2 linked regions of the Mesorhizobium shangrilense genome follow. The protein of the gene in region 1 interacts with the protein of each later gene in a pairwise test. Links are inferred from orthologs where the notes say so. Each region holds a gene or a part of one and is shown in the gene's direction. Other genes may lie near its edges.

Region 1 (14,023 bases):
CCTCGATCTGCCCGTTGATGAAGACGATGCGCTCGCGCAGCAGCCGCGAAAAGATGTCGAAGGCGCGCTCGCCGCGGCTCGACTGTTCGATGACCATCGGGACGAGATTGTTCATGGCGTCGGTTTCCCGGTTCAGGTTCAGGCTGCGAGGCGGCAGGATGGCGCAATATTGCTGTTGGCCGCGCCGCCGGCGAGCAGGCGGACAGCGGATCGCGACGATGCGAACAACAGGCTGCAGGCAACCGGCCCTGCAAGTCGAACAGGCGGCAGCGCCGCATCGGCATGGACGATAGTGAGGCGCGTGCCGCCCGCGACGCCGTCGGCAATCGAAAAGGTGACGATGCTGTCCAGCGCTTCACCCTCGCGCCAGCGATAGCTGATGCGCCGACCGGGTTCGATGTCGATGGGGTCGTATCGGAGAGGACTTTGTTCCCCCTCTTCGAGCTGCCGTTGAGGTTCGATCCAGCGCGACAGGATGTCGGGTTCCGTCAGCGCCTGCCAGACTTTCTGCGGCGGCTCGGCCAGTTCGAAGTCGAGTGCGAGCACTGGCGGCTCGGCTTTCTCCGTGTCAGGCAGGCTCATCATTCCATCTCCTTCAGGACATCCTTCAGTTTCTCCACCCGCGCCGGCCAGAAGGTACGGTAGCGCTCCACCCAGTCGGCGAGCGGGGCAAGGGCATCCGGTGCGACGCGATAGTAGGCGAAGCGCCCTTGACGGCGCTCGGTGATCAGCCCTGCGTCCCTGAGCACGGCGAGGTGCTGCGAGATGGCCGGCTGCGACACCGCCATGCCGACCCGGACCTCGGTGACCGTCATTTCGGCGGCCGCAAGACGTTCGTAGACGGAGCGGCGTGTCGGATCGGAAAGGGCGCGAAAGATCGTGTCTGTCATGCACGAAGAATAAGCGCAGGCTTATTGGATAAGCAAGCACTTATTTGGGCGCGGACTAACCCCGGCGACCCGCGCGATCACGCCATGGACATTGACGTGCGCGGCTGTCAGCACTAGAACAAATTAAGAACAATTGGGCTGTGGATAGCGGCGATGGGGCAGAGCTTATGCCGCAACGGTCCTCGATTTGGTGTATGAGACGGAAAATTTCGGACAAGCGCGGAGACGTATCATGGCTGGCAGCGTGAACAAGGTAATCCTCGTCGGCAATCTCGGGGCGGACCCGGAGATCCGCCGGCTGAATTCCGGCGAGCCGGTCGTCAATCTCCGTATCGCAACCTCGGAGTCGTGGCGCGACAAGAATTCGGGCGAGCGCAAGGAAAAGACCGAGTGGCACAGCGTCGTGATCTTCAATGACAACCTGGCCAAGGTCGCCGAGCAGTACCTGAAGAAGGGAATGAAGGTCTATATCGAGGGCCAGCTGCAGACGCGCAAATGGACTGATCAGCAGGGCCAGGATCGCTACACGACCGAAGTGGTGCTGCAAAAGTTCCGCGGAGAGCTGCAGATGCTCGATGCACGCGGCCAGGGCGGCGAAGGCGGCAGCGCTGGCTACTCCGGCGGCGGCGGACGCGGATCGGATTTCGGCCAATCCGGACCGGGCGATGACTACGGCAATAATCGTGGCGGAGGCAGCCGGGGTGGCGGCGAGCGCGGCGGTGGCGGCGGTTTTTCGCGCGACCTGGACGACGAGATCCCGTTCTAAGCCTCGCCGCGAGGCGGCTTGGCGCGAGCTGAAAGGCGCAAGTGTCGCTTCTTCGGCAGGACGGCACGTCCCGGCGGTTGAATTCGCCGGCGACCGGAGGCTGTGCCCAAAAGCTCGTGAGGTTGGGCGGCAGGATTGGGCTGTGCGCCTGGCCTCTGCGCCCGGGGCAAGCCCGAGCGCTGTCCCGCCTGCGCTGTCAGACTTTCTCCACCTCGCCGCCGCTCTCGGCCCAATCCTTGAACGCGCCCAGATTGTGCACGTTGCTGTAGCCGAAGTCCTTCAGCAGCTTGCCGCTCAGGGCCGAGCGGCCACCCGATGCACAATAGACGATGATCGGGCGATCCTTGGTGAAATTCTTGTCGTGGTAGGGCGTGTCGGCGTCGGCCCGGAACTCGAGCATTCCGCGAGGAACATGAACCGCGCCCTTGACCTTGCCGCTTGCCTGAAGCTCGGTGGTGTCGCGCACATCGACCACGAGTGCATTCTGCTCCGCGATCAGCTTTCTTGCCTCCGAGGGCGTAATCTTCGGCACGGCAGCGTTTGCCGCCGCCATGAGTTCTTTCACGTTCGTCGCCATATCCGAGGGTCCTCCGTTTGCCGCCTAGCAGAGTTGAGCGCCAAGTCGGCCGGCAAATCAAGACGGGAATATCGCGGCCCCGACTCGACCTGACGGACCGACTTGGCCACACTGGAAGCGACTGAGTCTCGATGCGATCCCCAGCGAAGTAGCCCGAAGCATGTCTGCCGACCGACCGATCCGCGACCCGATCATGCGCGCCGCCGCCAGCGAGGCATCGGCGCCGGAGCCATCGTCGCGCCGCTTCATCCATCTGCGCGTGCATTCCGCCTATTCGCTGCTCGAAGGGGCCTTGCCGGTGGGCAAGATGATCGGTCACGCCGTCAAGGACGGCGCTCCGGCAATCGCCATCACAGATACGAACAACCTCTTCGGAGCGCTCGAATTCGCCCAGAAGGCGACAAAAGAGGGCCTGCAGCCGATCGTCGGCTGTCAGATGGACGTCCATTTCTCCGGCGATCCGGTCGGGCAGGCGCGTCACGGGCAGAGGCGGCACGGAGCCGAGCTCTCGCCGGTCGTGCTCATTGCGGCGACGGAGACCGGCTATGCCAATCTGGTCGATCTGGTCAGCCGCGCCTATCTGGACACGCCCTCCGGCGAACCGGTGCACATCACCACCGACGATCTGGGGATGGCGTCTGAAGGCCTCATCTGCTTGACCGGCGGCCCAAGGGGACCGATCGGCGCTGCGCTGCGCAGCGATCATGCCGACCTCGCCGAAAGCCGGCTGCTGACGCTGAAATCGCTTTTCGGCGACAAACTCTACGTCGAGATCGAGCGCCTCGCCGGCTACGACCGCAAACTGGAGGCGGCGACGGTCGATCTGGCCTACCGCCACGAATTGCCCCTGGTCGCCACCAACGAGGCGTTTTTCCCGTCGCGCGACAGTTTTGAGGCGCATGACGCGTTGATCGCCATCGCCGAAGGATCCGTGATCGCGGTCGACAACCGCCGCCGACTGACGCCCGACAACTATCTGAAGAGCCAGGCCGAAATGGTGGCGCTCTTCGCCGACCTGCCCGAGGCGATCGACAACACGGTCGAGATCGCCCAGCGGTGTTCCTACTATCCAAAGAAGCGCTCGCCGATCCTGCCGCGGTTCACGACGGGCGGCAGCACCGATCCGGAGGAGGCCGAAAAGGCTGAGGCCGCAGAACTGCGTCGCGCAGCCCATGAAGGCCTTGAACTGCGCTTCGCCACCCAGGGATTGAGCGCAGGTTTTACCGAAGACGACTACCGGAAGCGCCTGGATTACGAACTCGGCATCATCGAGCGCATGAAGTTCCCGGGTTACTTCCTCATCGTTTCGGACTTCATCAAATGGGCGAAGGCCCACGACATCCCGGTCGGACCGGGGCGCGGTTCGGGTGCGGGCTCGCTGGTCGCCTATGTGCTGACCATCACCGACATCGACCCGCTGCGCTTCTCGCTGCTGTTCGAGCGCTTCCTCAACCCGGACCGCGTGTCGATGCCCGACTTCGACATCGACTTCTGCCAGGACCGGCGCGAGGAAGTGATCCGCTACGTGCAGGGTCGCTACGGCCGCGAGCAGGTCGGGCAGATCATCACCTTCGGAACGCTGCAGGCGAGGGCGGTGCTGCGCGACGTCGGCCGGGTGCTGCAGATGCCGTACGGACAGGTGGATCGGCTCTGCAAGATGGTGCCGGCCAACCCCGCCAACCCGGTGAAGCTCAAGGACGCCATCGAGGCTGAGCCGCGCTTCGCGGAGGAGGCGGAGAAGGAGCCGATCGTCAATACGCTGCTCGACATGGCGCAGAAGCTGGAAGGTCTCTACCGCCACGCCTCGACCCACGCTGCCGGCATCGTGATCGGCGACCGGCCGCTGAAGCAGCTGGTGCCGATGTACCGCGATCCGCGCTCCGACATGCCGGTGACCCAGTTCAACATGAAGATGGTCGAGGAGGCGGGCCTCGTAAAATTCGACTTCCTCGGCCTCAAAACGCTGACCGTGCTCGAGACGGCGGTAAAACTCATCCGCCGGCGCGGCATCGAGATCGACCTGTCGAAACTGCCGCTCGACGACGAGAAGACCTACTCCATGCTGTCGCGCGGCGAGGTCGTCGGCGTGTTCCAGGTTGAAAGTGCGGGCATGCGCAAGGCCCTCATCGGCATGAAGCCCGACCGCATCGAGGACATCATCGCGCTGGTGGCGCTCTACCGCCCCGGCCCGATGGAGAACATCCCGACCTATAACGCGCGCAAGCACGGCGAGGAGGAGATCGCCTCGATCCACCCAAAGATCGACCACCTGGTGAAGGAGACGCAGGGCGTCATCGTCTACCAGGAGCAGGTGATGCAGATCGCGCAGGAGCTGTCCGGCTATTCGCTCGGCGAAGCCGACCTCTTGCGCCGCGCCATGGGCAAGAAGATCCGCGCCGAGATGGACAAGCAGCGCGAGCGCTTCGTCTCGGGCGCGGTCGAGCGCGGGGTCGGCAAGGCGCAGTCGGACTTCATCTTCGACCTGCTGGCGAAATTCGCCGACTACGGCTTCAACAAGTCGCACGCGGCCGCCTATGCGGTGGTGTCCTACCAGACCGCCTATCTCAAGGCGCACTATCCGGTCGAATTCCTGGCCGCGTCGATGACGCTGGATATGTCGAACACCGACAAGCTGGCCGATTTTCGCCAGGACGCGATCCGGCTCGGCATCGAGGTGGTGCCGCCCTCCGTACAGACGTCGTTCCGGTCGTTCGAGGTGGCCGAGAACAAGATCTTCTACGCGTTGGCCGCCATCAAGGGCGTCGGCGAGGCCGCCGTCGAGCACATCGTCGCCAGGCGCCAGAAACAGCCCTTTGCCAGCCTCGAGGAGTTCTGCGAGCGCATCGATCCGAAGATCGTCGGCAAGCGCGTCTTCGAGAGCCTGATCATGGCCGGTGCGTTTGATTGCTTCGGCCATGACCGGGCCGTGCTGATGGCCGGCGTGGAACGCATGATGGGGCTTGCGTCGCGCGCGCAGGAGAACGAGGCGCTCGGCATGACCGACATGTTCGGCGCGTCGTCTGCGGCCCGCTCGGAACGGCTGGTGTTCCCACCCTGTGACCCTTGGCTGCCGGCCGAACGCCTGCACAGGGAGTTCCAGGCCGTCGGCTTCTATCTGTCTGCGCATCCTCTGGACGAGTACAAGGACGTGCTCCAGAAGATGCGGGTGCAGACCTGGGCGGAGTTTTCGGCGGCCGTGAAGCGTGGCGCTTCCGCCGGCCGGCTGGCGGGAACGGTGACGTCCAAGCAGGAGCGCAAGACGCGCACCGGCAACAAGATGGGCGTCGTCAACTTCTCCGACAATTCCGGTCAGTACGAGGCCGTCATGTTCTCGGAGACGCTGGCGCAGTATCGCGACCTGTTTGAGGCGGGCAAGTCCGTGGTCATCATTGTCAAGGCCGAGGACCGCCCGGAAGGCGTCAATCTGCGCATCGAGGCGGCGCAGTCGCTGGAGGACGAGGCGAGCCGGGTGCAGAAGGCGCTGCGGATCTTCGTTCGCGATCCGAAGCCCGTGAGTGCGCTCGCGTCCCAGCTCGGTGTAAAGGGCGAGGGGCAGGTGAGCTTTGTCGTCATCAAGGACGACGCGCAGGGGGAGGTGGAGATCGCCTTGCCCGACCGATACCGCATCTCGCCGCAGGTTGCCTCGGCCATGCGGGCGGTGCCGGGCGTCGTCGAGGTGGAACTCGTCTGATCGGCAAGCGCCGGGCGCGCTCGCAGCATCCAAACCGCCTTCCGTTCGCCAACGCGATCCGTCGGCGCGATTTCAGCCCTGGCGAGGCGCTCCGTCGTTCCAAGCGAGTTCAGCCAGGAACTCGCGGGCGAGCGTTCCGTCATGCAGCGACGTCGCGACCAGGGCAGCGGTGATGCCCAAGGACGAAAGGGCGCGGATGTCGGCTTCGTTCCGCACGCCGCCGGCGGCAATAATCTCGCGGCTTCCAGCTTTTGCGGCGATTTCTTCAAGTCGGGCGAGATCGGGGCCTGAGCCCGAGCCGACCTTGGCCAGCGTCATCACTATGACGCGACTGGGCCAGATGTCCGTTTCGGCGAGCAGCGATGGCGGGCCACGAAAGCCGTCGGCGAAGAAGTCGAGCGACAGGACGAGACGGGGATGCTCCCGGAAGCGCTGCAGCAGGCTGCTGTCACGCTGCGATTCCGAACCGAGCACCGGACAGACACCAGGCAGCGCCAAGACCTGATCCAGCGCCGCGGCGTCGCGAAAACCGGCATCCAGCCAGATGTCGGGCGGATTGTCGAGATCGCGCAGGCTGGTAACTTGAGCCGTGTTCGGATCATCGCCTTCGATGGCGTCCAGATCGGCAACGTAGAAGGTGGGGAACGGGTGGAGGTTACGCAGCCCGCGGGCGACCGCGCGGATGTCCGAGCCCTCGCACAGCGGGGTCGTGATGGGTCGATAGGTATCGCGCCGTCCGCCAGCGGCCCGCACGACCTGGCCGCCTTTCAAGTCGAGCACCGGGATGATACGCAACGTTGTCTCCGATCCGATGCCGACGTGGAACCGTGATGAAAGCGCCAAGCGGGGGAAAAGGAAAGAAGATTGTCGCTGGCTTCGACGTCGGCGGCGCGCACCTCAAGGTGGCGCGGGCGGAAGAGGGGCGCGTCGTCGCCGCCGCGACCGTCGCGATGCCGCTGTGGCAGGGGCTGGACAGGCTGGACGCCGCCCTGCGCGAGGCTGCCCCGGTGTTCGCGGGAGCCGATCTGGCCGCCTTCACGATGACCGGCGAGCTGTCGGACATCTTTCCCACACGCCACGCCGGCGTGATGACGCTGCTCGATCTCATCCGAGGACGCTTTCGGGACGATGCCGCCCTGGTCTATGCGGGGCGCTCCGGCTTCATCACCTTGGAGCAAGCGGCCGGGGCAAGCGCCGACATTGCCTCCGCCAACTGGCACGCCACGGCCTCTCTCGTCGCCGCGCACGTGCGCGATGCGCTCTTCGTCGATATGGGGTCCACCACCACCGACCTCATCCCCGTCTGCGACGGGACCGTGGCGAACGCCGGCTACACCGATGCCGAGCGCCTTCTGACCGGGGAACTCGTCTACCAGGGCTTTACGCGCACCTTCCTGTTCGGCGTCGCCGCGTCGGCGCCGGTGGGTGGCTGGCTGACCCCCCTGATGAACGAGTATTTTGCCTCGATGGCGGACGTCCATCGCATTCTCGGCGTGCTCGACGAGGACGACGACAGGCATCCTGCGGCGGACGGCAAGGAGAAGACCCCCGCCGCCTCGATGGCGCGAGTGGCGCGCATGGTCGGCCGCGACGCGTTCGAGCTTGGTGGCCGCGAATGGCGGGACGTTGCCCGATGGTTCAGCGAGCAGCAGTTGCGGACCCTGCACGACGCGGCATTCCGGGCCGCAGCATGCGTTCCCGATGGAGCACCCTTGGTCGCCGCCGGCAGCGGACGCTGGCAGATCAGGCGGCTGGCGGAGCGGCTCGACCGTCCCTTTGTCGACTTCGCCGACATCATCCCGGTCGAGGATGCGGTCCGCAGCGCCGCCAGCAGTGCGGGGCCGGCCGCTGCGGTGGCGCTGCTGGCAGACAGCGCTTGAAGCTGCTGCGGGAACGCCTGCTATGCCCGCGCGTTGTGAGGCATGAGGACAATCGTTCTGGGCATGATGATTGCCTATGTGGCTACGCCGCACGCGCTGGGCCAGGACGGTCAGATGGCCTTCAACAACAGCTGCCGCACCTGCCACACGACGAAAGAGGGCGACAACCGCCAGGGGCCGCACCTTGCCGGTATTGTAGGCAGAAAGGCCGGCTCGCTGCCGGACTTCAACTACTCGTCATCCATGAAGCAGTCCGGCATCACCTGGGACGAGGCGACCCTCGACAGGTTCATCGCCGATCCCGACGCCGTCGTCCACGGCAATACGATGAAGCCCTATGCCGGGATCACCGACGCGGCACAGCGCACGTCAATCATCGAATTCCTGAAATCGGGCGGCTGATGCCGGGGAGCTTGGGGGAAGATCCTAGACCTTCCTCCGAAAATGCCTGGTCACGCGCTCCATGAGCCAGCCCCAGGCTTCCTTCTCCTCCGCCCCGGCAGTCTTTTCAATGGCGATCGCGAGGTAGGCGATCTCCGCCTCGATCTTTTCGCGCGGCAGCATGTCCAGCCGGCTCACCAGGATGGCGAGTTCGAGGACTGCGGCCTTGGCGCGGTTGAAGCCGGTGAACGGCGCATGGGTCGCTTCGCCGACGATGCGACAATGGTGGCGCGGCCGCATTTCGTCGTCGGTCACGCTTGTCACCTCGAGCGCCGAATGGGCGAGGGCGGCTTCAAGTCTCGGAACGGGAAACCCTTTTACAGGAACGGTCGGCCAGTCTTTCCGGCCGGTCAGGCACCCGGCAAAAATGCGAACGTCGTCGGTGTAGCTCGCCACGGCGAACGGTGTATCCGCGAGATTGTCGAGGGTGATCGATGGACGGAAGGGCGCGATCACCCAGCCGTCCCTCTCGGCGATGATGCCGATCGGCGCGATGTGGACCTTGCCGCTCGAGTCAACGGTCGTGATGATCGTCTCGCGGATGTAGGGCATCGCCTATTTCGCCTTCCTGGCTTGAAGCGTGTGGCCCGCCTCGGCCAGCCGCGTGCGGTCCGTTTCGGTCGGCGGCGCGGCCACGCCCCAGGACAGCGGCTCGTCCTGCACATAGCGTTTGCCGAGGCGCCAGGCGATTTCCGCCTTCATCAGTTCGGCGCCGAGATAGAAAGCGTGCGCGCCATCGGCTTCGACGCCGAGGCCGGGGAAGAGGTCGAACGCGTCGGTAGCGTGGGCGCGGCCTCTCGCATTGAAGACGTGGATTCCGTCCTGCGCAGTCATGATGCGAAAGTTGGCGTCGCGGATATCGGCCGCCAGGGCGTCGATATCCTCCGTCGAGGCCGGGTACGGCTTACGATCATGGACCTGCAGGAGCCCGAGATGGTAGCCGCGCGGCAGCGCGCTGTCGGAGCGGGCCGCGAACATGGTGCGGCGGGCGGCGTCGTGTTCTTCCACCGTGCGCACCGTATGCGGGCTCACATGCACCACCAGAACGTTGCGGATCGCCAGTTCCGAGCAGAACCCGGCGAGCATGGCGGTGACGCCTGAGCTGTCGGCGTCGGTCAGTTCCGTGAGGTTCCCCGTGCCCATGAGCAGTTCGACCTCCGGCCAGCGCCGTCGCGCCTCGAGGAAGCGGCCGAGCGAGGCGGCGAAGCCGAAATGGATCGGATCGAGCACGGCGTCGGCAATGAACGGGATCCCGGCTTTCTGCGCCCCCTCGATGGCCCGGCCGAGCGAATCGAGATCACCGGGAGTCGCCGGCACGATGATCGGCGTTACCGGATGCTCGAAGGCGAGCGTCAGTGTCTTCTCGTCGAGGCTCAGCAGGAAATCGGCGCCCGCCGCGGCGCCCGTGCGCAACTCGTCGGCGTTTGCCGAATCGACGCTGACCGAAAACCCCTCAGCCTTCAGCGTCTGCACGGCTTCGCCCAGCAGCGGAAATGGCGTCTCCGGCAGGCAGCCGAGGTCGATCACGTCCGCGCCAGCCGCGGCAAGCCTGGTCGCCTGCTCGAGCACTTGTTCGATCGAGAGGGCGGGTGCGTCCACGATCTCGGCGAAGATGCGGATGTCGTGGCGGGACAGGTCCGGCGGCGCTCCTTTGCGGCCGAGGTAGCCCGGCAGGTCGGCGATCTCGTCGGGGCCGCGAAGGAAGGGTACGCCGAAATGCGCCGTGAGCCGGTCGAGCTCACCCCGATAGCGGCCGGGGAGGATCACCCGTGCCTCGCCGCCACCGAGCTTCAGCCGGCGCTTGATGATCTCCTCCGTCATCAGCGCGGCGACTTTTACGCCGATGTCGACGATCTCCCACGAAAACTCCGTCTCGCCGAGGCCGGCAAGCAGCCTCTCCAGCCGCGCCCGGGCGAGGTGTCCGGTGACGAAGATCAGCCGTTCAGCCATCGGCTTCCAGCTCTGCCTGGCGATTGCGGACCGCCGCCCTGAGCTCCGCCAGCGACTCGACCACCAGGGTGCGCTGGAAACCCTTCAATCGCTCGGTATTCTCCAGGTCGATCGGGCGAGGGTAGACTTTCACGAGACCGTGCGGCGCCATGGTTTCGAGCTCCGGCGCCGTGTCGCAGGCAAAGACGATGGCTGGCACGCGGCATTTGCCCGCCTGGGCAAAGACGTTGGTGGCGAGGGTGTCGGAGATGCCCGACACGCATTTCGCGACCGTGTTGGAGCTGGCCGGAGCAATCACCACCGTATGATAGACGCCGTGGTAGAACTCTCCGACCGGGACAGCGCTGGCGGTTTTGTCGTGCAGCACGCGCATGGTCTCGGGAAAATCGAGCTTGAGCTTGTACATGCGCAGCACCTCGTTCGCCGCTTTCGAAACGAAGATATCGCAGTGCTCGAGTTCGTGGATCAGCTGAAAGCTCTCGGTGAAGAAGTGGCCGGACCCGGTCAGCACCCATGCCCAGCGCGGTTTGTGCAGTTTAGCCATCAATCAACCGGCCCTGCGCATGCGGGCAGCGCGCAGCCGCAGTCCGGGAAGCGTGCCCGAGGCCAGCGCGGTTCCGGCGGAGGCAGCGTCATCGGGGCCTGCGAGCCAGAGCTCCACGCCCCGAGGCAGCATGGCCGCGAAGGCAGCGTCGACGATGCCCCTGGCGGTCAGGTCGTGTAGATCGTCTTCCTCTTCGAAGCGTCTGGTCTGCTTGACGAGCAGCAAGGTGTCGGCCCTGACTTGGCCCGCGAGCCAGGCAGCCAGTGAATCCGACGTAACCCTCCAGGAGGCGGCAATGTCGGCTTGCGCAAGGGCGAGGGACGAGGGCAGCCAGACGGGAATGCGCTCGCCTGCGGTCGCCCGGTCCATGTCCGCCAGCGAACGACTTGCGACGAAGCGAGCGTGCCGGTCCAGGATCACGTGGCCGAACTGGTCCATGGCGAGGATCGCCATGGCGTGCGCAGCCGCGTCCGAGTAGCCGATCTGCCGTTGTTCGTTGCGAACCTGGTCGGCGAAAGACCCGCCTCCGGGTACGATGACGAGCGGCACGCTGGAGGCGGCCAGCCCTGTGATCCACGCATCAAATTCAGGCCCCGTCGCCGTGCTGCCACCCAGCTTGACGACGAGCCGCCTCACAATCGCGTGCCCTGTATGCCTCGCGGGCTGACTGCCGCTGGGTCGTCCGGCACGGCAGGCCGCAGCGACGCGTGCTGCTGGCGCGTCCGCTTGCGCTCGATCTCGACGCCCACGCCGCCCGGACCGAGCTCCAGCTTCTCTACCTTCACCACCACCCGAACCACGCGGGGATCCTCCAGAACATGGGCCGCGACCTGCTCGGCCAACGCCTCGCTCAGTTCGACATGGCCGCGCGCGACGATGGTGCGGATGCCGTCCAGGATGAGATCGTAGGAGACGACATGGCGCATGTCCTCAGGGTTTGAGGTCATCCGCAGCACGTCGGCGGCAACGTCGAAGCGAACTTTTTGGGTGTGGCCGTGTTCGAAGCTATAGGCCCCGATGTTTACGGGCAGGACGAAATCCCGCACGAAGATCCTGTCGGTTCCGAGCGCCGCGTCGGCCGCACCCGGCGAATAGCCGCGCGCGGCGAGGAGGCGGTAGTCGACGGTCGCGGAACGACCCGCCAACGGTTCCGCGGGGATAAGCGCCCGGATTGCGCCGACTGCTTCCGCATCGATCGATGCCGTGCGCCGGGCCCGGACGCAGAGTGCGCCGCGGAAGCCAAGGAAGTCGGGGGAAAACGGCAATAGCCGTGGCACATCAGGAGGTTCGATGGATCCGCTGAGGCCTGTCTTGAGGCCGAGCGCCTGCGCGGGGCCGACGAAGTCCGGCATGCGCTCCGGCGGCAGATGATCGAGCAGCCGACCCTTGGACTTGTCTGCGGTGTCAAGCATGGCACCGTGGAAGCCATGTTGGGCGAAAGCCGGAAGCAGGCCGAAATCGGGCGCCCGGTCAGCGAATAGCACGGCGATCAGCTTCGTCCCGGCGGCGAGCGGTTGCAGCGCCTTCATGCACGCTTCGACGGCATCCGTCGGAAAGAAGCCCACCTTTACGTAGTCCACGCCGGTCCCTGCGATTTCCTCTGCCTTCATACGCAGTGTTTCCGGCTCCATCGGCAGGTCGCCGCAGACGGCGCTGGTTTCGCACCGTCCCGCAATGGCGAGGACAGTGCGCCGGATCGTCTCGATCGCGAGTGCGCCCAATGCCCCGGCCGTCGGGTCTTTCAGGTCGATGATGTCGGCACCGCCCCCGATCGCGATTTCGGCTTCGTCCGCGCCGGTCACGCTGGCCAGCATTTGGGTCATTTCTTCAGCTTCTCCAGGCGGGGCCACAGCAGGTTCTTGTAGAGGTAGTCGATGGCGCGGCGCCAGGATTCGTCGGTGTTGCCGCGAAAGTCCACGGCTGCGCTGGTCAGCGGCGTCGCCGTGGCGGCGTCGTGGACGCGCACGTTCATGCTGAGGATAAGCTCCGAGACCTTGTTGACGACGCCGGTGATGGCGTAATCCGCCCCGAGTTCCTGGGCCCAACCGTCCGCGCACGCGCTACATGACCGCAGGTTCGTCGCCGCCGCCTTTTCCGCTACGGGCCCGATGTCGACCATGGAGAGCCCCGAAGCGGCAAGGTGTTCGCGCAGGCGCTCGCTGATCATGATCAGCCGCTTTTCCTCCGCTGTCCGATGGTCGGGCGCACCCTGGACCAGATCGCCGTGCTGAATCTCGAATGCGAACACCGCAACACGTTGCGTCGCCTCCGCCGGAAAATGGGAGAGGATGGCGCAGACAACTGCACAAAGAATTGAACGGACGGGCTTTGTGATCTGAAAAAGTCGGGTTACGTTCATGTCGGCACCATTTTCCCGCACCGGTTGAACCGACCTAGGTCGGCCGACGTCGTGCGGCAAGCGGACAATTGGCTTTGAAGAGCATGGTGCCAAACACTCTCGCAATCTTCATCGGACTTTTTTTGGCGGGCGTCAACGCAGGCGGCGCGCTGGCGCAGGAGAGCGGGCAAGCCGCGCAGACGACGGCGGCAAAGGCTGAAAAGGCGGTCGTCGAGATCAGGATCGGCTATCTGCGGGCCTACGCGCCGCAGTTGGCCCTGTCCGTCCTAGACGTGCCGCCGCGTGACGAGGGCGTCGCCGGCGCCAATGTGGCGATCGGCGACAACAACACGACGGGCAGCTTCCTTGGCCAGAAGTTCACGCTCGACGTCACCGAGGTGAAGCCCAGCGACGATGTCGTCCCCGTGTTCAAGGAGATGGTCGCCAGGGGCGACCGCTATCTTGTGGCCGACATTTCAGCCGCCCAGCTGCTGTCGATCGCGGACCTGGCCCGCGACAACAACGTGCTGATCTTCAACGCGGGCGCCGTCGACGACATCCTGCGGGAAGAAGAATGCCGGGCCAATGTCTTTCACACGGCTCCGACGCGAACGATGCTGGCCGACGGCCTGGCGCAATACCTCATCTGGAAGCAATGGCCGCGGTGGGTTTTGCTCTACGGCTCGCACGATCGGGACAAGCTTTTCGCCGAGGCCTTGCGCCGGGCCGCAACCCGCTTCGGCGGCGAGATCGTCGCCGAAAAACTGTTCGCGGACACCGGCACCGCCCGGCGCACGGATTCCGGCGTCGTCCAGATCCAGCGGCAGATGCCGGTGTTCACACAGGACCTGCCTGACCACGATGTCGTGCTGGTTGCCGACGAAAGCGAGGTATTCGGCACATTCGTGCCGTTCCGGACCTGGATCCCACGACCTGTCGCCGGCAC
Region 2 (14,263 bases), 1.8 Mb from region 1 along the record:
CCGCAGGATCCGCTCACCGCGCTCAACCCGTCGCGCCGGATCGGTCCGCAGATGACTGACCGGCTGGTACATATTCTCGGCTGGGAGGCATCGCGAGCGGAGGCGCGCATCCGGCAACTGCTTGACGAGGTGCAGATCCGTGACCCCGAACGCGTGATCCGATCCTATCCGCACGAGCTCTCAGGCGGCATGCGGCAACGCGTGCTGATCGCTGCAGCGTTTGCGGCCGAGCCGCGCCTGATCGTCGCCGACGAGCCGACGACCGCGCTCGACGTCACCGTCCAGAAGCAGATCCTGCGGCTGATCGCCGACATGCAGCGCGAGCGCGGGACCGCGATCCTGTTCGTCACCCACGACCTCGGGGTGGTCGCGAAGATCAGCCAACGGGTCTCCGTGCTCTATGCGGGCAAGGTGGTGGAGGAGGCGGAGACGCCAGCCCTCTTCGCGCATCCCAACCATGCCTACACCAAGGCCCTGATGGCGGCGACGCCACGCTACACCGATCCGCAGGCGTCGCTGAAGCCGGTGGACGGGACTGTGCTCGCCGGGCTCGCCGCCGAGATCGACGCGGCCGACCGGGAATGGAAGTCGCCGCATGTCTGATCCGCTGTTCAAGGTCACCGGCCTCAAGGTCGCGCTGCCCGATATGGCGCGCAAGCCGATGATCGGCCGTGCGCCGATGGTGGAGATCCTGAAGGGGCTCGACTTGGAGCTTCCGCGCAACTCGGTCACCGGCATCGTCGGCGAATCCGGCTCCGGCAAGTCGACGCTCGGGCGCGCCCTTGTGAGGCTGCTCGAGCCGTCCGCGGGCAGCGTCGTCTTCGACGGACGCGACATCACCCACCTGACCGACACGGAGCTTCGGCCGCTGCGGCGCGACGTGCAGATGATCTTCCAGGACCCGATGTCGTCGCTCAATCCGCGCCGCACCATCGCTTCGATCATCGCCGCGCCGCTGAAGCACAACGGCCTCGGCGACCGGTTGAAGGAGCGCGTCGCGGAGGCGCTGGACCGCGTCGGCCTGCCGCAAAACTTTGCGGGCCGATACCGGCACGAGCTCTCCGGCGGCCAGCGCCAGCGCGTTGGCATCGCACGCGCCTTGGCGCTGTCGCCGAAATTCGTGCTGGCCGACGAGATCGTGTCGGGCCTCGACGTGTCGACCCAGGCGCAGATCCTCACTTTGCTCGAAAGGCTCGCCGCCGAGATGGGCCTGACCGTCGCCTTCATCAGCCACGACCTTTCGGTCATTCGCCGCCTGTGCCGGCAGGTGATCGTCATGCGCCACGGCGAGATCGTCGAAGCCGGCCCCACGGACGCGCTCTTCGCCGCGCCGCGGGAGACCTACACGCGCGAGCTCATCGCGGCGATCCCGCTGCCGGAGATCGACGAGGAATGGCTCGCCAGAGGCGTCAAGGCAGAGACCGGCTGAGGGAGCCGGTTCCGCGCCGGGCCAGCGGGCGCCCGGCACGGCAAAACGACCGCCCGCCATGGGAGAGGTCACATGAGACGCATGCTTCGCAGTGCAGTTCTGACCATCGCCGCATTCGGCAGCGCAGCCACGGCATACGCCGACTCCATTCCCGGCATGCGCGGACACGACCATACCGGCGTGACCGTGCCTGACATGAAACAGGCGGTGGACTTCTTCACCAACGTCATCGGCTGCCAGAAGTCGATGTCGTTCGGGCCGTTCGCCGACGACAAGGGCACGTTCATGCAGGACCTCCTGGGCGTCCATCCCAAGGCGGTGATCGAGGAGATCACGCTGGTGCGCTGCGGCTTCGGCTCCAACGTCGAGCTGTTCAAGTACAGTGCGCCGGACCAGAAGGACCTGCAGGCGAAGAACAGCGACATCGGCGGCTTCCACATCGCCTTCTACGTGGACGATGTGGCGGCGGCGAAGACCTATCTCGAAGGCAAGGGCGTGGCGACGCGCATGGGGCCGCTGCCGGTCAACGAGGGTCCGGCCGCCGGCCAGACCATCCTCTACTTTCAGGCGCCGTGGGGCCTGCAGTTCGAGGCTATCAGCTACCCGAACGGCATGGCCTACGAGAAGGACGCGGAGACGGTTCTGTGGAGCCCGAAGGACCCGGCGAAATAGCGGGTCAGTCGGGGACCACGGCTTCCGCTTCGATCTCGACCTCGTAGTCGCCGATCAACCCGCCGGCCGCGATCATCGTGTTGGCGGGCATGATCTCGCCGAACACGCGTCCGTGCGCCCGCGACACCGGCTCCCACTGGCTGGCGTCGCGCAGGTAGATGCGGGTGCGCACCACGTCTTCCGCGCGGCCTCCGAGTGCCGATATGGAGGCGAGGATCTTGTCGAGGATGTAGGTGGCCTGCGCGCCCGGATCGCCCGGCGCCACGCAGCGGTCGCCGCCATGCGTGGCGGTGGTGCCCGAGACGCGGATGGTGTCCTTGACCCGCACCGCGCGGCTGTAGCCGGCAATCGGCTCCCAGACGCTGCCCGAGGAAACGCGCTGGCGTTCGCGCGCACCCGGCACGGGCGCCGCCTTGAACACCGACGGGATGGCGTCGAGATGGTGGCTGAGATCGCCGGAAGCCGTGAGATAAGGCGGCTTGCGGTACTCGTCGCCGCAGTCGCCGGGGATGGGCTTCGTCACCGCGAAGGCCGCGTCGAGGCGAGCCAGATCCTCGGCGTCCAGGGCGAAGTCGAAGACCTTCAGGTTGTCGTCGCGATGCTCGCTCTCGCCGAGCCGCGCGCCGACGATGGTCGCCGCCACCGCCGGATGCTGGAGCACCCAGCGCGAGGCGACATTCGAGATCGAGACGCCGTGCTTCTTCGCGATCTCGCCCGCAGCCCGCAAAATGCCCTGGAACGCCGTCCAGCCGCCGGCGACGTCGATGAAGCGCTTGTACTTCATGCGGCTCCAGTCGGCGATGTCCGTCGGTTCCGGCTTGCCGACCCATTTCTCCGAAAGGAAGCCGCCGCACAGCGTGCCGTAGGCGAGCAGCCTGACGCCGGTTTCGGCGCAGAGAGCGGACAGGTCGCCGGCGGCGCGGCGGTCGACCAGCGAGAACGAAACCTGGTTGCTGACGAGCGGAATGCCGTCGGCGATGGCGACGCGCAGGTGCGCGGAGTCGAAATTGGTGACGCCGATCTGGCCGATCAGACCCTCTTCCTTGAGGCGTTTCATCTCGTGCAGCGCGTCGAGCCACGCCGGATGCTCGAACGTCCACCAGTGGAACTGGAGGAGGTCGACCTTGTCCACGCCGAGCCTGTCGAGGCGCTCCTGCACGCCCTTGCGGACGATCTCGGCCGTCATCGGGCCGGGCTCCGGGCACCATTTCGTGAAGGCCAGCGGCCGGGCCGGCTTGCCCTTCGACCGCGCCAGCAGGCGACCGGTGATCAGCTCCGCGCTGCCGTAGTGGTCGGCCATGTCGAAGGTGTCGAAGCCGGCCCGCGCATAGGCGTCGAGCGCGTCGGCACCCTTCTCCGGATCGAGCGTCGTGCCGTCCTTCTCCAGGTCGGCGACCTGCCACAGCCCGCAGACGAGGCGGCTGATGTCGAGCCCGTCGGCGAGGCGGATGCGGTCAGGTGTTCTGGACATTCGATGTCCCTTCTTGTGCTTGAGGGGTGGCCGGCGCGTTCGGGCGGGCGGAGAGCTTGCCGAGGTGGCGCGATACCACGCGTTCCTCGCCGAGGATGCCGCGCGGTCGGAACAGCAGGATGGCGCAAAGCGCGACGCCGATCATGACGATCTGCAGCGCGGCCGCGCGGGCCTGCTCGCCGGGCGGGAACAGGGCCGAGATCGCGCCCGCGGACCCTGCCCAGATGCCCCACACCAGCACTGCACCAAGGATCGCGCCGCGATTGTTGCCGGAGCCGCCGACGATCAGCATGGCCCAGACCTGGAAGGTGAGCATCGGGATGTAGTTCTCAGGCGCGATGAAGCCGATGAAATGCGCTTGCGCCGCGCCTGCCAGGCCCATGATGCCGCCGCCCAGCGCAAAGGCCTGCAACCGGAATTTCGTGGCGCTCTTGCCGAGCGCAAGGGCGGCCTGCTCGTCCTCGCGGATGGCGCGCAGGACGCGGCCCCACGGGCTGCGCGCCAGCCGTTCGAGGAGCAGGTAGGTGGCGGCGACGGTGGCGACGAGGATCGCCAGGTTGAGGAGGCTGAACAGCAGCGGGTCGCCCGCCAGCTCCGCGAAGGGGCGGGGAATGAAGCCGATGCCGAAGGGGCCGCCCGTGAGCCATTCGAGGTTGAGCGCGCAGAGCTGCACGACGACCGCGACGCCGAAGGTTGCGATGGCGAGGTAGTCGGCCCTCAGGCGTATCGTCAGGGCGCCGATCAGGAACGAGGCGACGCTCGCCGCAAGCGCCCCTCCGATCCAGCCGACGACGATCGGCAGGCCGAAGCCGCCCACGCGAGCGGGATCGTCCGGCGTGGTCAGCAGGGCGGAGGCATAGGCGCCGATGGCGACGAAGCCGGCGATGCCGACGTTGAAGAGGCCCGTCTGGCCCCACTGCACGTTGAGGCCGAGCGCGATGATCGCGTAGGTCAGCGCCATGGTGAGGAAGAAGGCGCCGTATCCGATCAGCTCGACGCTCATTCCGCTCTCCCGAACAGGCCCTGCGGACGCAGCAGGAGCACCGCGACGAGCACGACGAAAGCGACCGCGGCGCGCCATTCCGCGCCGATGAGCTGCACGGCCAGCGCCTCGGAGAAGCCGACGATCAGTCCGGCGATCATGGCGCCCGGAACGCTGCCGATGCCGCCGAGGATCGAGGCGGCGAACAGAGGCAGCAGGAGGTCGAAGCCCATCTGGGGGCGGATCTGCACCAGCAGTCCGGCGGTCACGCCGGCCACCGCGGCGAGCCCCGCACCCAGCAGCCAGACGACGCGGATCACCTGCCGCACCTCGATGCCGACGACGCCGGAAAGCTGGGGATTCTCGCTGACCGCGCGCATCGAGCGCCCGATGGCGGTGCGGGTGAGCAGGAGGTGCACGGCCACGACCAGCACGGTGGCGACGCCGAGCGACAGAAGCTGGTCCGGGGTCGCACGGATGCCGCCGCCGAGCGGCATCGCGATCTGCAGCGCCTTGCTGTAGTAAGCCGGGTTCGAGGTGAAGATGAACTCCAGCAGGCTGCGCAGCGTCAGCGCTGCGCCAAAACTCGCCATCACGAGGATGATGATGGTCGAGCGTTGGCGGCGGAGCCGTCCGAACAGCAGCCAGTCGATCAACAGCGCAAGCCCGCCGTTCAGCGCTACCGCGGCGATCGCTGCGATGGGCACGGCCCAGCCGAAGGAGAACGGCCCGATCGGGGTCGTGAGCCCGCCCGCCAGCGAGCCGAGCAGGCCGGCGACGGCGAGCGCGAGGTAGGCGCCCCAGGAAATCAGCTCGCCATGGGCGAAGTTGGCGAAGCGCAGGATGGAGTAGGTGAGCGTGATGCCGACCGCGCCGAGGCCGATCATCGAGCCGGCGACCAGACCGTCCATGATGACTTGCGGGTTCATCGCGCGCCCCCCTCGCGCCGGGCGCCGAGATAGAGTTCCGCAACGAGCGGATTGTCGGCGAGCCCTGCCGCCGTCCCTTCGTGGCGCAGCTGGCCCTCGACGAGGATCACCGCGCGATCGGCGATGGCAAGTGCGGCCTTCACGTTCTGCTCCACGAGGATGATGGTGACGCCGGTGGCGTTGATGGCCTTCAGGCGTTGGAACACTTCCGAAACGATCTTTGGGGAAAGGCCCGCCGACGGCTCGTCGAGGATCAGCACGGACGGCTCCACGATGAGCGCGCGCGCGACGGCCAGCATTTGGCGCTGCCCGCCGGAAAGGGCGCCCGCACGCCGCGACGGCTTTGTCGCGAGATCCGGGAACATCGCATAGACGTCAGCGATGCGCCGGCTGCGGGCCGGCTTGGGCAGGATCTGCGCCGCGACCTGCAGATTGTCGTGGATCGAGAGCGTGGCGAAGATGTTTTCGGTCTGCGGCACGAAGGCCAGGCCATGCCTGATCTTCTCGTGCGTGGGCACCTCGGTGACGTCCCTGCCGGCCAACGAAACGGAACCGGAATGAATGGGCACCAGTCCGGCGACGGCCTTGACGAAGGTGGACTTGCCGGCACCGTTCGGGCCGAGGACAATCACCAGCTCGCCCTGGCGGACGGCCAGGGCGACGCCGCGCACGATCGGCAGGTCGCGCTCGTAGCCGGCGACGAGGGCGCTGGTCGAGAGCGCGATGGGAGCGGCGGCGGTCATCAATGAATGCCGCCGAGGTAGGCGTCGATGACTGCCGGGTCGCGCGCTACCTCGTCCGGCAGCCCTTCGGTCAGGTGGCGGCCTGCCGCCATCACGACGACGCGTCCGCAGAGCCTCGCCACCATGTCCATGTTGTGCTCGATGAGCAGGATCGACTTTCCCTGCGCGTTGAGGTCGAGGATGCGGTCCATGATCAGTTCGAGCAGGGTCGGATTGACGCCCGCGGCCGGCTCGTCGAGCAGGATGGCCTTCGGATCGGCCATCAGGATACGCGCAAGCTCGAGCAGCTTGCGCTGTCCGCCGGACAGGACGCGCGCCGGCTCGTGCTCCAGCCTGGAGAGCGTCACGAAATCGAGCAAAGCGCGCGCTTTCTCCACCGCTGCACGCTCCTGGGCGGCGACGCGCCCAGGGCGCAGCACGTTCATCCAGATGCGCTCGCCGAGCTGGTTCTGTTCGCCGGTGAGCACGTTCTCGAGCACCGTCATCTCCGCGAATGGCCGGGGAATCTGGAACGTGCGGCCGACGCCGGCGCCGATGCGCCGTTCGGCGCCGGCGTTCGTCACGTCGATCCCGTCCAGGACGATTGAGCCGCTGGTGGGCTTCAGGCTGCCGGCCAGCAGATTGAAAAGGGTCGTCTTGCCGGCGCCGTTCGGACCGATCAGGCCCAGCATCTCGCCGCGGCGAAGGTCGATGGACATGCCGTCGACGGCGCGCATGCCGCCAAATGCCTTTACCAGGCCGCGCGCCTCGATGAGCGGGCCTGCGCCGCCGGATTGATGCGGTCGTGGAGAAGATTCAATATGCACGCTTGACCCAGCAAAGTTTGATTGCTGATGTTTGATCAAACTTTACATCCGCAGTCTTTGCAAGTACCAATTTTCCCATCGCCCTGGCGGCGAGGCAAACTCTGAACGGCGGCCCTGCATGTCCGATCGGGAAGTCCAGATCTTGCGAATGGGCGCGGCCGCATGACCCGGCAGGCCGCTCTGTCCCCCGTCACCCGCGAGACGCTGCAGGAACGCGTCTATGCCGAGCTGAAACGCTCCCTGATGCACGGTATGTTCGATGCCGGGGAGATGCTGCGCATCCAGGACATCGCCGCGCGGCTGCAGACGAGCACCATGCCGGTGCGCGAGGCCTTGGGCAGGCTGGTTTCCGAACAGGCGCTGGAAGCGCTTCCCAGCCGAAGCATGAGGGTTCCGCTCATCGACCGCGAACGGCTCGAGGATCTCGCCCGGGCGCGCTGCCTGATCGAAGGACAATTGGTGTCGCTCGCGCTGCCGCGGCTCTCCGCAAAGGATTTCGGACAGCTGAGGTCGCTCACCCATGCCTGCGAGGCGGCCTTCGAGAGCGACGAAAGCGTGCGGGCGCACCGCAGCTCCGAACTCAACCATGCTTTCCATTTCTACATCTACCGGGCGGCCGATTCGGCCGTGCTGATCCCCATCGTCGAAAGCCTGTGGCTTCAGTCGGGGCCTTACGTCCGGGCGGCTGCACGCATCCATGACCAGAGCCGCGACCTGTCGGCGACCCACTTCCACTGGGCCCTGATCGAAGCGCTGGAGCGCGGCGATCAAGCAGCCGCGCTGGAGGCGTTGACGGAGGACATCACCCGGTCGTTCAATCTTATCCGGGCGCGCCTCGATGCGCCCGAGACGAAGGCGGCAGGCTATGGCTGAGAAGCGGGACGACACATTCGAGCTTTACGATCTCCGGGTCGAGGTGGTGGCGCCGGAAGGCGCGCCGATCTATTGCGGGGCCAAGGTGGGCGACCAGTTCGAACTGCGCGGCGAGATGCTTCACCTGCCGCCGGGCCAGGGCATGTCGATCTACTCGCTGGCCTCGGTGCTGCCGCTGCTAGCGGCCAAGCAGCGGCCTACTCACAGGAACGACTGGATGACGACGGACGCCGAGATCGCCTGCCCGGATCCGAACTGCGGGTCCCGGCTGAGAATCACGCGGCTCGGACTGCGCCGCTTCAGCCATGCCGAGACGACGGCGGTACCCCTCGATGAGTGAGACGATGCAGAGAACCAAGCTTGCCCCCGACTACGAAATCTCGCGGGTGATCCGCGGCGGCTGGCAGCTTGCAAGCGGCCACGGCTCGGTGAAGAGCGAGGACCCGGTCGCCGACATGATCGCCTTCGCGGATGCGGGCATCACGACCTTCGACTGCGCCGATATCTATACCGGTGTCGAGGAGACGATCGGCCGGTTCCGCCTGCGCTATCGCGACGAGCGCGGCCAGGAGGCGCTGGATCGCATCAAGGTCCACACCAAGTTCGTGCCCGACCTCGACATCCTGCCGGTCATCACCAAGGCGCATGTTGAGAGCGTCATCGACCAGTCGCTGCGGCGGCTGAAGCTGGAGCGGCTCGACCTCGTGCAGTTCCACTGGTGGGATTATTCGCACCCACTCTGGCTGCAGACGTCGGTGTGGCTGGAGGAACTGCGGCAGGCGGGAAAAATCCACAAGGTGAGCGGCACCAACTTCGACACCGACCGCATGCTGGAGATGGTGAAGGCAGGCGTACCGCTCACCTCGATGCAGGTGCAGTACTCGCTGCTCGACGCGCGGCCGGCGAAGCGCATGGCTGCGGCCGCGGCCCAGCACGGCGTGTCGCTGCTTTGCTACGGCACGGTCGCCGGCGGGTTCCTGGGCGACCGCTGGCTCGGCCAGCCCGAGCCGACTGATGCGCTCGAGAACCGCTCGCTGGTCAAGTACAAGCTTATCATCGACGACCTCGGGGGCTGGGACTTCTTCCAGGCGCTGCTGCGGACGCTGCGCACCATTGCGGACAGGCACGGCGTCGACATCGCCACCGTCGCCAGCGCGGCGATGCTTTCGAGGCCGAGCGTGGCCGGCGTCATCGTCGGCGCGCGAGACCGGTCGCACCTGGCCGCGAACCTTGCAATATCCAGCGTCGAGCTAACCGAACGGGACGAGGCCGAGATGGCCTCCGCGCTCGGGATGGCTCGGGAACTCGAAGGCGACGTCTACACGCTTGAGCGCGACCGCACGAGCCGGCACGGCTCGATCATGAAATACAACCTGAACAAGGGGGCCGCCTGAGGAGTCGGGGGCTCCGGTCACTGCGTGGCCGCGGTGACGGGAATTTACGTCTAGCCAGGCCGCACGAGCGGCGAACAAACAGGGGAATGCCATGAGGAACATTTTGCTGACGACCACCTTTCTCGCCGCGATCGGGGCCGCCGCCCCGGCTGCGGCGCAAGGCTGCGACATCACCGTCGGCCTGGTCATGGAACTGACCGGTCCGGCCGGGGCCTACGGGCAGGCGGGCGCGAAGTCCGTCGAAATGGCCTTTCGCGACTTCAATGAGGCTGGCGGTGTCGACGGCTGCAAACTGGTGATGGACACGCGTGACAGCCAGAGCCAGGGCAACGTCGCCGTCGACCAGGCGACCCAGCTCGTCAACATCAAGAAGGTGCCGGTGATCATCGGCGGCATCATCTCGTCGGTGTCGATCCCGATCCTGACGTCGGTGACCGCGCCGGCCGGCGTGGTCCAGGTCTCGCCCGCCTCCTCCTCGCCGACGCTGACGGCGCTCGGCCGCGACGGCAAGACCAACGGCGTCTTCTTCCGCACCATCACGTCGGATGCGCTGCAGGGCACGGCCGCCGCCAAATACGCTGTCGACCAGAACATGAAGAAGCTGGCCATCATCCACGTCAACAACGATTTTGGCGTCAACATGGCCCGCGAGTTCGCGGCAGCCTACGAGAAGCTCGGCGGCACCATCACCTCGACGACGCCCTACAACGAGAAGCAGGCGAGCTATTCCGCCGAGGCGAGCGCCGCCATGGCTGGCGAACCGGAAGCGCTCTACCTGATCAGCTATCCGGTCGACGGCGCCACCATTGCGCGCGCCTGGATCTCCGGCGGCGGCGCGGCAAAGTTCCTGCTCAACGACGGCATGAACGCCAGCGAGTTCATCGACGCGGTGGGAGCCCAGTACCTGAACGACGCCTATGGCACCTCGTCCGGTACCTCGAAGACGGCATCGACCGAGTATTTCTACGGCAACTACGAAGCCTTCTCGGGCGGGATCAAGCCGGATGCGCCGGCCGCCGACCGTTCGTATGACGCGGGCGCCATCGTGGCGCTTGCCATCGCCAAGGCAGGCAAGGGCGACGCTGCGGCCATCAAGGCGGCGATCCCGCAGGTCGTGGCGGCCGATGGCGAGCCGATCTATGCCGGCAAGGACGAGTTCGCGAAGGCGCTGAAGCTGATCAAGGAAAGCAAGCCGGTCAGGTATGAAGGCGTGATCGGCCCGGTCAGCTTCGACCAGTATGGCGACATCACCGGCCCGTTCCGCCTCTGGCGCGTGCAGGAAGGCAAGGTCACGACAGTCGGCGAAATGAGCGCGGCCGACGTCGAAAAGATCAAGACCGAGACGTCGAAGTAAGCAGCCGCAAGACATGAAAAAGCCGGTCGGCGGGGTTCCGCCGACCGGCTTTTTCGTCGGTTGGGGCTGTATCAGCCGATCTTCTGGCCGGTCTTTGCCCAGTCGGCCAGGAACGCCTCGAGGCCCTTGTCGGTGAGCGGATGCTTCACCAGCGCCTTGAGCGTGGCCGGCGGTACGGTCGCCACGTCGGCGCCGAGCATGGCCGCCTGCTTCACGTGGTTTGCGGTGCGGATCGAAGCGGCCAGGATCTCGGTGTTGAAATCGTAGTTGTCGTAGATGGTGCGGATCTCGGAGATCAGCTCCATGCCGTCGATGTTCATGTCGTCCAGCCGCCCGATGAAGGGCGAGATGAAGCTCGCGCCCGCCTTGGCGGCGAGCAGCGCCTGGTTGGCCGAGAAGCACAGGGTGACATTGACGAGGCGGCCTTCCGAGCGGATTGCCCTGCAGGCCTTCAGGCCATCGAGCGTGAGCGGCACCTTGATGCAGACGTTGTCGGCGATCTTTGCGAGCGCACGGGCTTCGCGCATCATCTCGGAATATTCGGTTGCGGTCACTTCGGCGGAAACAGGCCCGTCGACCATCTCACAGATCTCGCGGGTCACATCCTCGATCTTGCCGCCCGACTTGAGAATCAGCGACGGATTGGTGGTGACGCCATCGAGCAGGCCGAGATCGTTCAACTCGCGGATTTCCTTGACGTCGGCGGTATCGACGAAGAATTTCATGATGGACTCCTTCTGATCTCACTCGCGGGGGCGCCCGCTTATCGTTGGCCTTTGCTCTAGACCAAGATCGGGATTACGTCACGGGGAATGACGAGCGAATCGAGGAAGTGCGGCGCGGTGCCGGTGCTGGTGCCGATGCCGGCGGACCGTCCCTACAGTTATGCGGTGCCCGACGGCATGTGCGTCGTGCCGGGTTCGATCGTGCGCGTGCCGCTCGGGCCGCGCGAGGTCGCGGGCATCGTCTGGGACGGAGAATGCGAGCAGATCGACGCCAAGCGGCTGCGTCCCATCAGCCAGGCATTCGACTGTCCGCCGGTCTGCGCCGACATGCGCCGCTTCGTCGACTGGGTCGCCAGCTACACGCTGTCCGCGCCCGGCATGGTCGCCCGCATGATCCTGCGGGCGCCGGAAGCCTTCGATCCCGAGCCGTGGATCGAGGGTATCCAGCTGACCGAGGCGCGGCCCGACCGCATGACGGAGGCCCGCCAACGTGCACTTGAAATGGCCGCAGACGGTCTTGCCTGGACGCGGTCCGGGCTCGCACACGCCGCCGGCGTTTCCCTCTCCGTGATCGATGGCATGAAGGCGCAAGGGGTCTTTTCAACGACCATGATCCCGCCGCGTCCGGTGGTTCCCCTGCCTGACCCGAGCTACGCGACGCCCGAGCTGACCGCCGATCAGGAAGCTGCCGCAGCACAGCTGCGCCAGGCGGCAGCCGCCGGCAGGTTTTCGGCGACGCTCATCGACGGCGTGACCGGCTCCGGCAAGACGGAGGTGTATTTCGAGGCGGTTGCCGAGGCTGTGCGGCGCGGCCGGCAGGTGCTGATCCTGCTGCCGGAAATCGCGCTGACGCAGGCCTTCCTCGCCCGCTTCCACGACCGCTTCGGCACGAAGCCCGCGGAATGGCACTCCGACCTTCCGCCCCGCATGCGCGAGCGGGTCTGGCGGCAGGTGGCTGAAGGCACGGTGCGCGTCGTGGCCGGTGCGCGGTCGGCGCTCTTCCTGCCGTTCAACGAGCTTGGCCTCGTCATCGTCGACGAGGAGCACGATCCCGCCTACAAGCAGGAAGACCGCGTCTTCTACAACGCCCGCGACATGGCCGTGGTGCGCGGCCATATCGGCGGCTTCCCCGTCATGCTGGCTTCCGCGACCCCTTCCGTCGAAACCCAGGTCAACGCGCTGCAGGGGCGCTACGAACGCGTCGATCTGCCGTCGCGCTTCGCCGGCGCCGCCCTGCCCGAGATAAGGCCGATCGACATGCGCCGCGCGCCGCCGGCCCGCGGAGGGTTCCTTTCGCCGCAGTTGATCTCCGGAATGCGGGAGACCCTTGCACGCGGGGAGCAGTCGCTGCTCTTTCTCAACCGTCGCGGATACGCGCCGCTGACGCTCTGCCGCGCCTGCGGCCACCGCTTCCAGTGTCCCGACTGTTCGAGCTGGCTGGTGGAGCACCGCTTTCGCGGCCAGCTCGTCTGCCACCAGTGCGGGCATCACGAGAGGCGTCCCGACGCCTGCCCGGAATGCGGCACCTTCGATCACCTGGTCGCCTGCGGGCCGGGCGTGGAGCGCATCGCGGAGGAGGTCGTCGGGCATTTTCCGGAGGCGCGCACGATCGTGCTGTCGTCGGACCTGCTTGGCGGTGTGAAGCGCATGCGGCTGGAGTTCGAGGCCGTCGCCAAGGGTGAGGCCGATATCGTCATCGGCACGCAACTAGTCGCCAAGGGACACAATTTTCCGGGCATGACGCTGGTCGGCGTGGTCGACGCCGACCTCGGCCTGGCAAACGGCGACCCACGCGCCGCCGAGCGCACCTTCCAGCTGCTCAGCCAGGTGACGGGGCGGGCGGGGCGCACCGGCAGGAAGAGCATCGGCCTGCTGCAAACCTACCAACCCGACCACCCGGTGATGCAGGCGATCGTGTCGGGCGATTCGCAGGCATTCTACGAGCGCGAGATCGCGGAGCGGGAGCGTTCCGCCCTGCCGCCCTTCGGACGGCTCGCGGGCGTCATCGTCAGCGCCGACAACCGGGCCGACGCGGAAGGCCATGCGCGCCAGCTTCGCCGCGCCGCGCCGCAGGCGCACGACATCGCCATCCTCGGGCCGGCAGAAGCGCCGCTCGCGCTGGTCGGCGGACGCCACCGCTTCCGCCTTCTGCTGCACGGCGAGCGCAAGGCGGACATGCAGGGTTTCGTGCGGCGCATGCTGGCGGATGGACCGAAGCCACGCGCCTCCATCAGGGTGCAGGTCGACATCGACCCGCAGAGCTTTCTGTGAGCGAAGAGGAGGAGCGCGGATGAGGACACTCGGTCTGATCGGCGGAATGAGCTGGGAATCGACGGCGATCTACTATGGCCTGATGAACGAGACGGTGCGCCAGCGGCTGGGCGGGCTGCATTCGGCAAAGCTGCTGCTCTGGTCGTTCGACTTCGCCGAGATCGCGGAGCGGCAGCACGCGGGCGACTGGGAAGGCGCAACAGCGATGATGGTCGACGCGGCGCAGAAGCTTGAGGCCGGCGGCGCCGAGGCGCTGGTGATCTGCACCAACACCATGCACCGGATGGCCGAAGAGGTGCAGGCATCCGTTTCGATCCCCCTCATCCACATCGCCGACGCCACCGCCGCCGCCATGAAGTGTGCTGCCGTGTCGAAGCCGATCCTGCTCGCCACACGCTTCACCATGGAGCAGGATTTCTACAAGGGCCGGCTGGCCAGCCGGCACGGCATCGACGCAATGGTTCCAGACGAGGCCGGACGCACGGTGGTGCACGACATCATCTACCAGGAACTGGTGCGCGGCGTCGTGACCCCGTCCTCGAAGGCGGCCTACATCGCCGAAGTGGAGCGCCTGCGCGCTGCCGCGGATGTCGACAGCCTGATCATGGGCTGCA

Evidence for each region.
Region 2: the proteins of PD284_RS14270 (region 1) and PD284_RS05800 interact in binary tests that used the Escherichia coli proteins (3 or more experiments, as listed by UniProt). The link is inferred for Mesorhizobium shangrilense from one-to-one orthologs.

What each region holds. Positions count from the first base shown.
Region 1 is NZ_JAQGPN010000001.1:2,961,299-2,975,321, forward strand. What follows is about bases 159-2,889. They hold PD284_RS14270 (single-stranded DNA-binding protein), read left to right. Parts: upstream 159-1,122; coding sequence 1,123-1,656; downstream 1,657-2,889. Other genes in these bases: PD284_RS14260 (SRPBCC family protein), read right to left, coding at 159-585; PD284_RS14265 (ArsR/SmtB family transcription factor), read right to left, coding at 582-890; PD284_RS14275 (rhodanese-like domain-containing protein), read right to left, coding at 1,853-2,233; dnaE (DNA polymerase III subunit alpha), read left to right, coding at 2,427-2,889. Also shown: PD284_RS14255 (ATP-dependent Clp protease proteolytic subunit), read right to left, coding at 1-115; more of PD284_RS14260, read right to left, coding at 139-158; more of dnaE, read left to right, coding at 2,890-5,924; PD284_RS14285 (HisA/HisF-related TIM barrel protein), read right to left, coding at 5,997-6,719; PD284_RS14290 (hydantoinase/oxoprolinase family protein), read left to right, coding at 6,755-7,804; PD284_RS14295 (c-type cytochrome), read left to right, coding at 7,847-8,206; PD284_RS14300 (DUF447 domain-containing protein), read right to left, coding at 8,231-8,797; PD284_RS14305 (DUF6513 domain-containing protein), read right to left, coding at 8,801-10,195; PD284_RS14310 (flavoprotein), read right to left, coding at 10,188-10,739; PD284_RS14315 (amino acid kinase family protein), read right to left, coding at 10,743-11,375; PD284_RS14320 ((5-formylfuran-3-yl)methyl phosphate synthase), read right to left, coding at 11,372-12,562; PD284_RS14325 (DUF3280 domain-containing protein), read right to left, coding at 12,559-13,158; PD284_RS14330 (ABC transporter substrate-binding protein), read left to right, coding at 13,182-14,023. UniProt on the Escherichia coli protein: Plays an important role in DNA replication, recombination and repair. Binds to ssDNA and to an array of partner proteins to recruit them to their sites of action during DNA metabolism. Acts as a sliding platform that migrates on DNA via reptation.
Region 2 is NZ_JAQGPN010000001.1:1,167,552-1,181,814, forward strand. Bases 11,087-14,057 are described here. They hold PD284_RS05800 (primosomal protein N'), read left to right. Parts: upstream 11,087-11,465; coding sequence 11,466-13,649; downstream 13,650-14,057. Other genes in these bases: fsa (fructose-6-phosphate aldolase), read right to left, coding at 11,087-11,378; PD284_RS05805 (aspartate/glutamate racemase family protein), read left to right, coding at 13,669-14,057. Outside these bases: PD284_RS05735 (ABC transporter ATP-binding protein), read left to right, coding at 1-603; PD284_RS05740 (ATP-binding cassette domain-containing protein), read left to right, coding at 596-1,429; PD284_RS05745 (VOC family protein), read left to right, coding at 1,511-2,101; PD284_RS05750 (aldo/keto reductase), read right to left, coding at 2,106-3,572; PD284_RS05755 (branched-chain amino acid ABC transporter permease), read right to left, coding at 3,556-4,575; PD284_RS05760 (branched-chain amino acid ABC transporter permease), read right to left, coding at 4,572-5,483; PD284_RS05765 (ABC transporter ATP-binding protein), read right to left, coding at 5,480-6,226; PD284_RS05770 (ABC transporter ATP-binding protein), read right to left, coding at 6,226-7,032; PD284_RS05775 (GntR family transcriptional regulator), read left to right, coding at 7,195-7,905; PD284_RS05780 (TIGR04076 family protein), read left to right, coding at 7,898-8,245; PD284_RS05785 (aldo/keto reductase), read left to right, coding at 8,250-9,299; PD284_RS05790 (ABC transporter substrate-binding protein), read left to right, coding at 9,391-10,653; more of fsa, read right to left, coding at 10,725-11,086; more of PD284_RS05805, read left to right, coding at 14,058-14,263.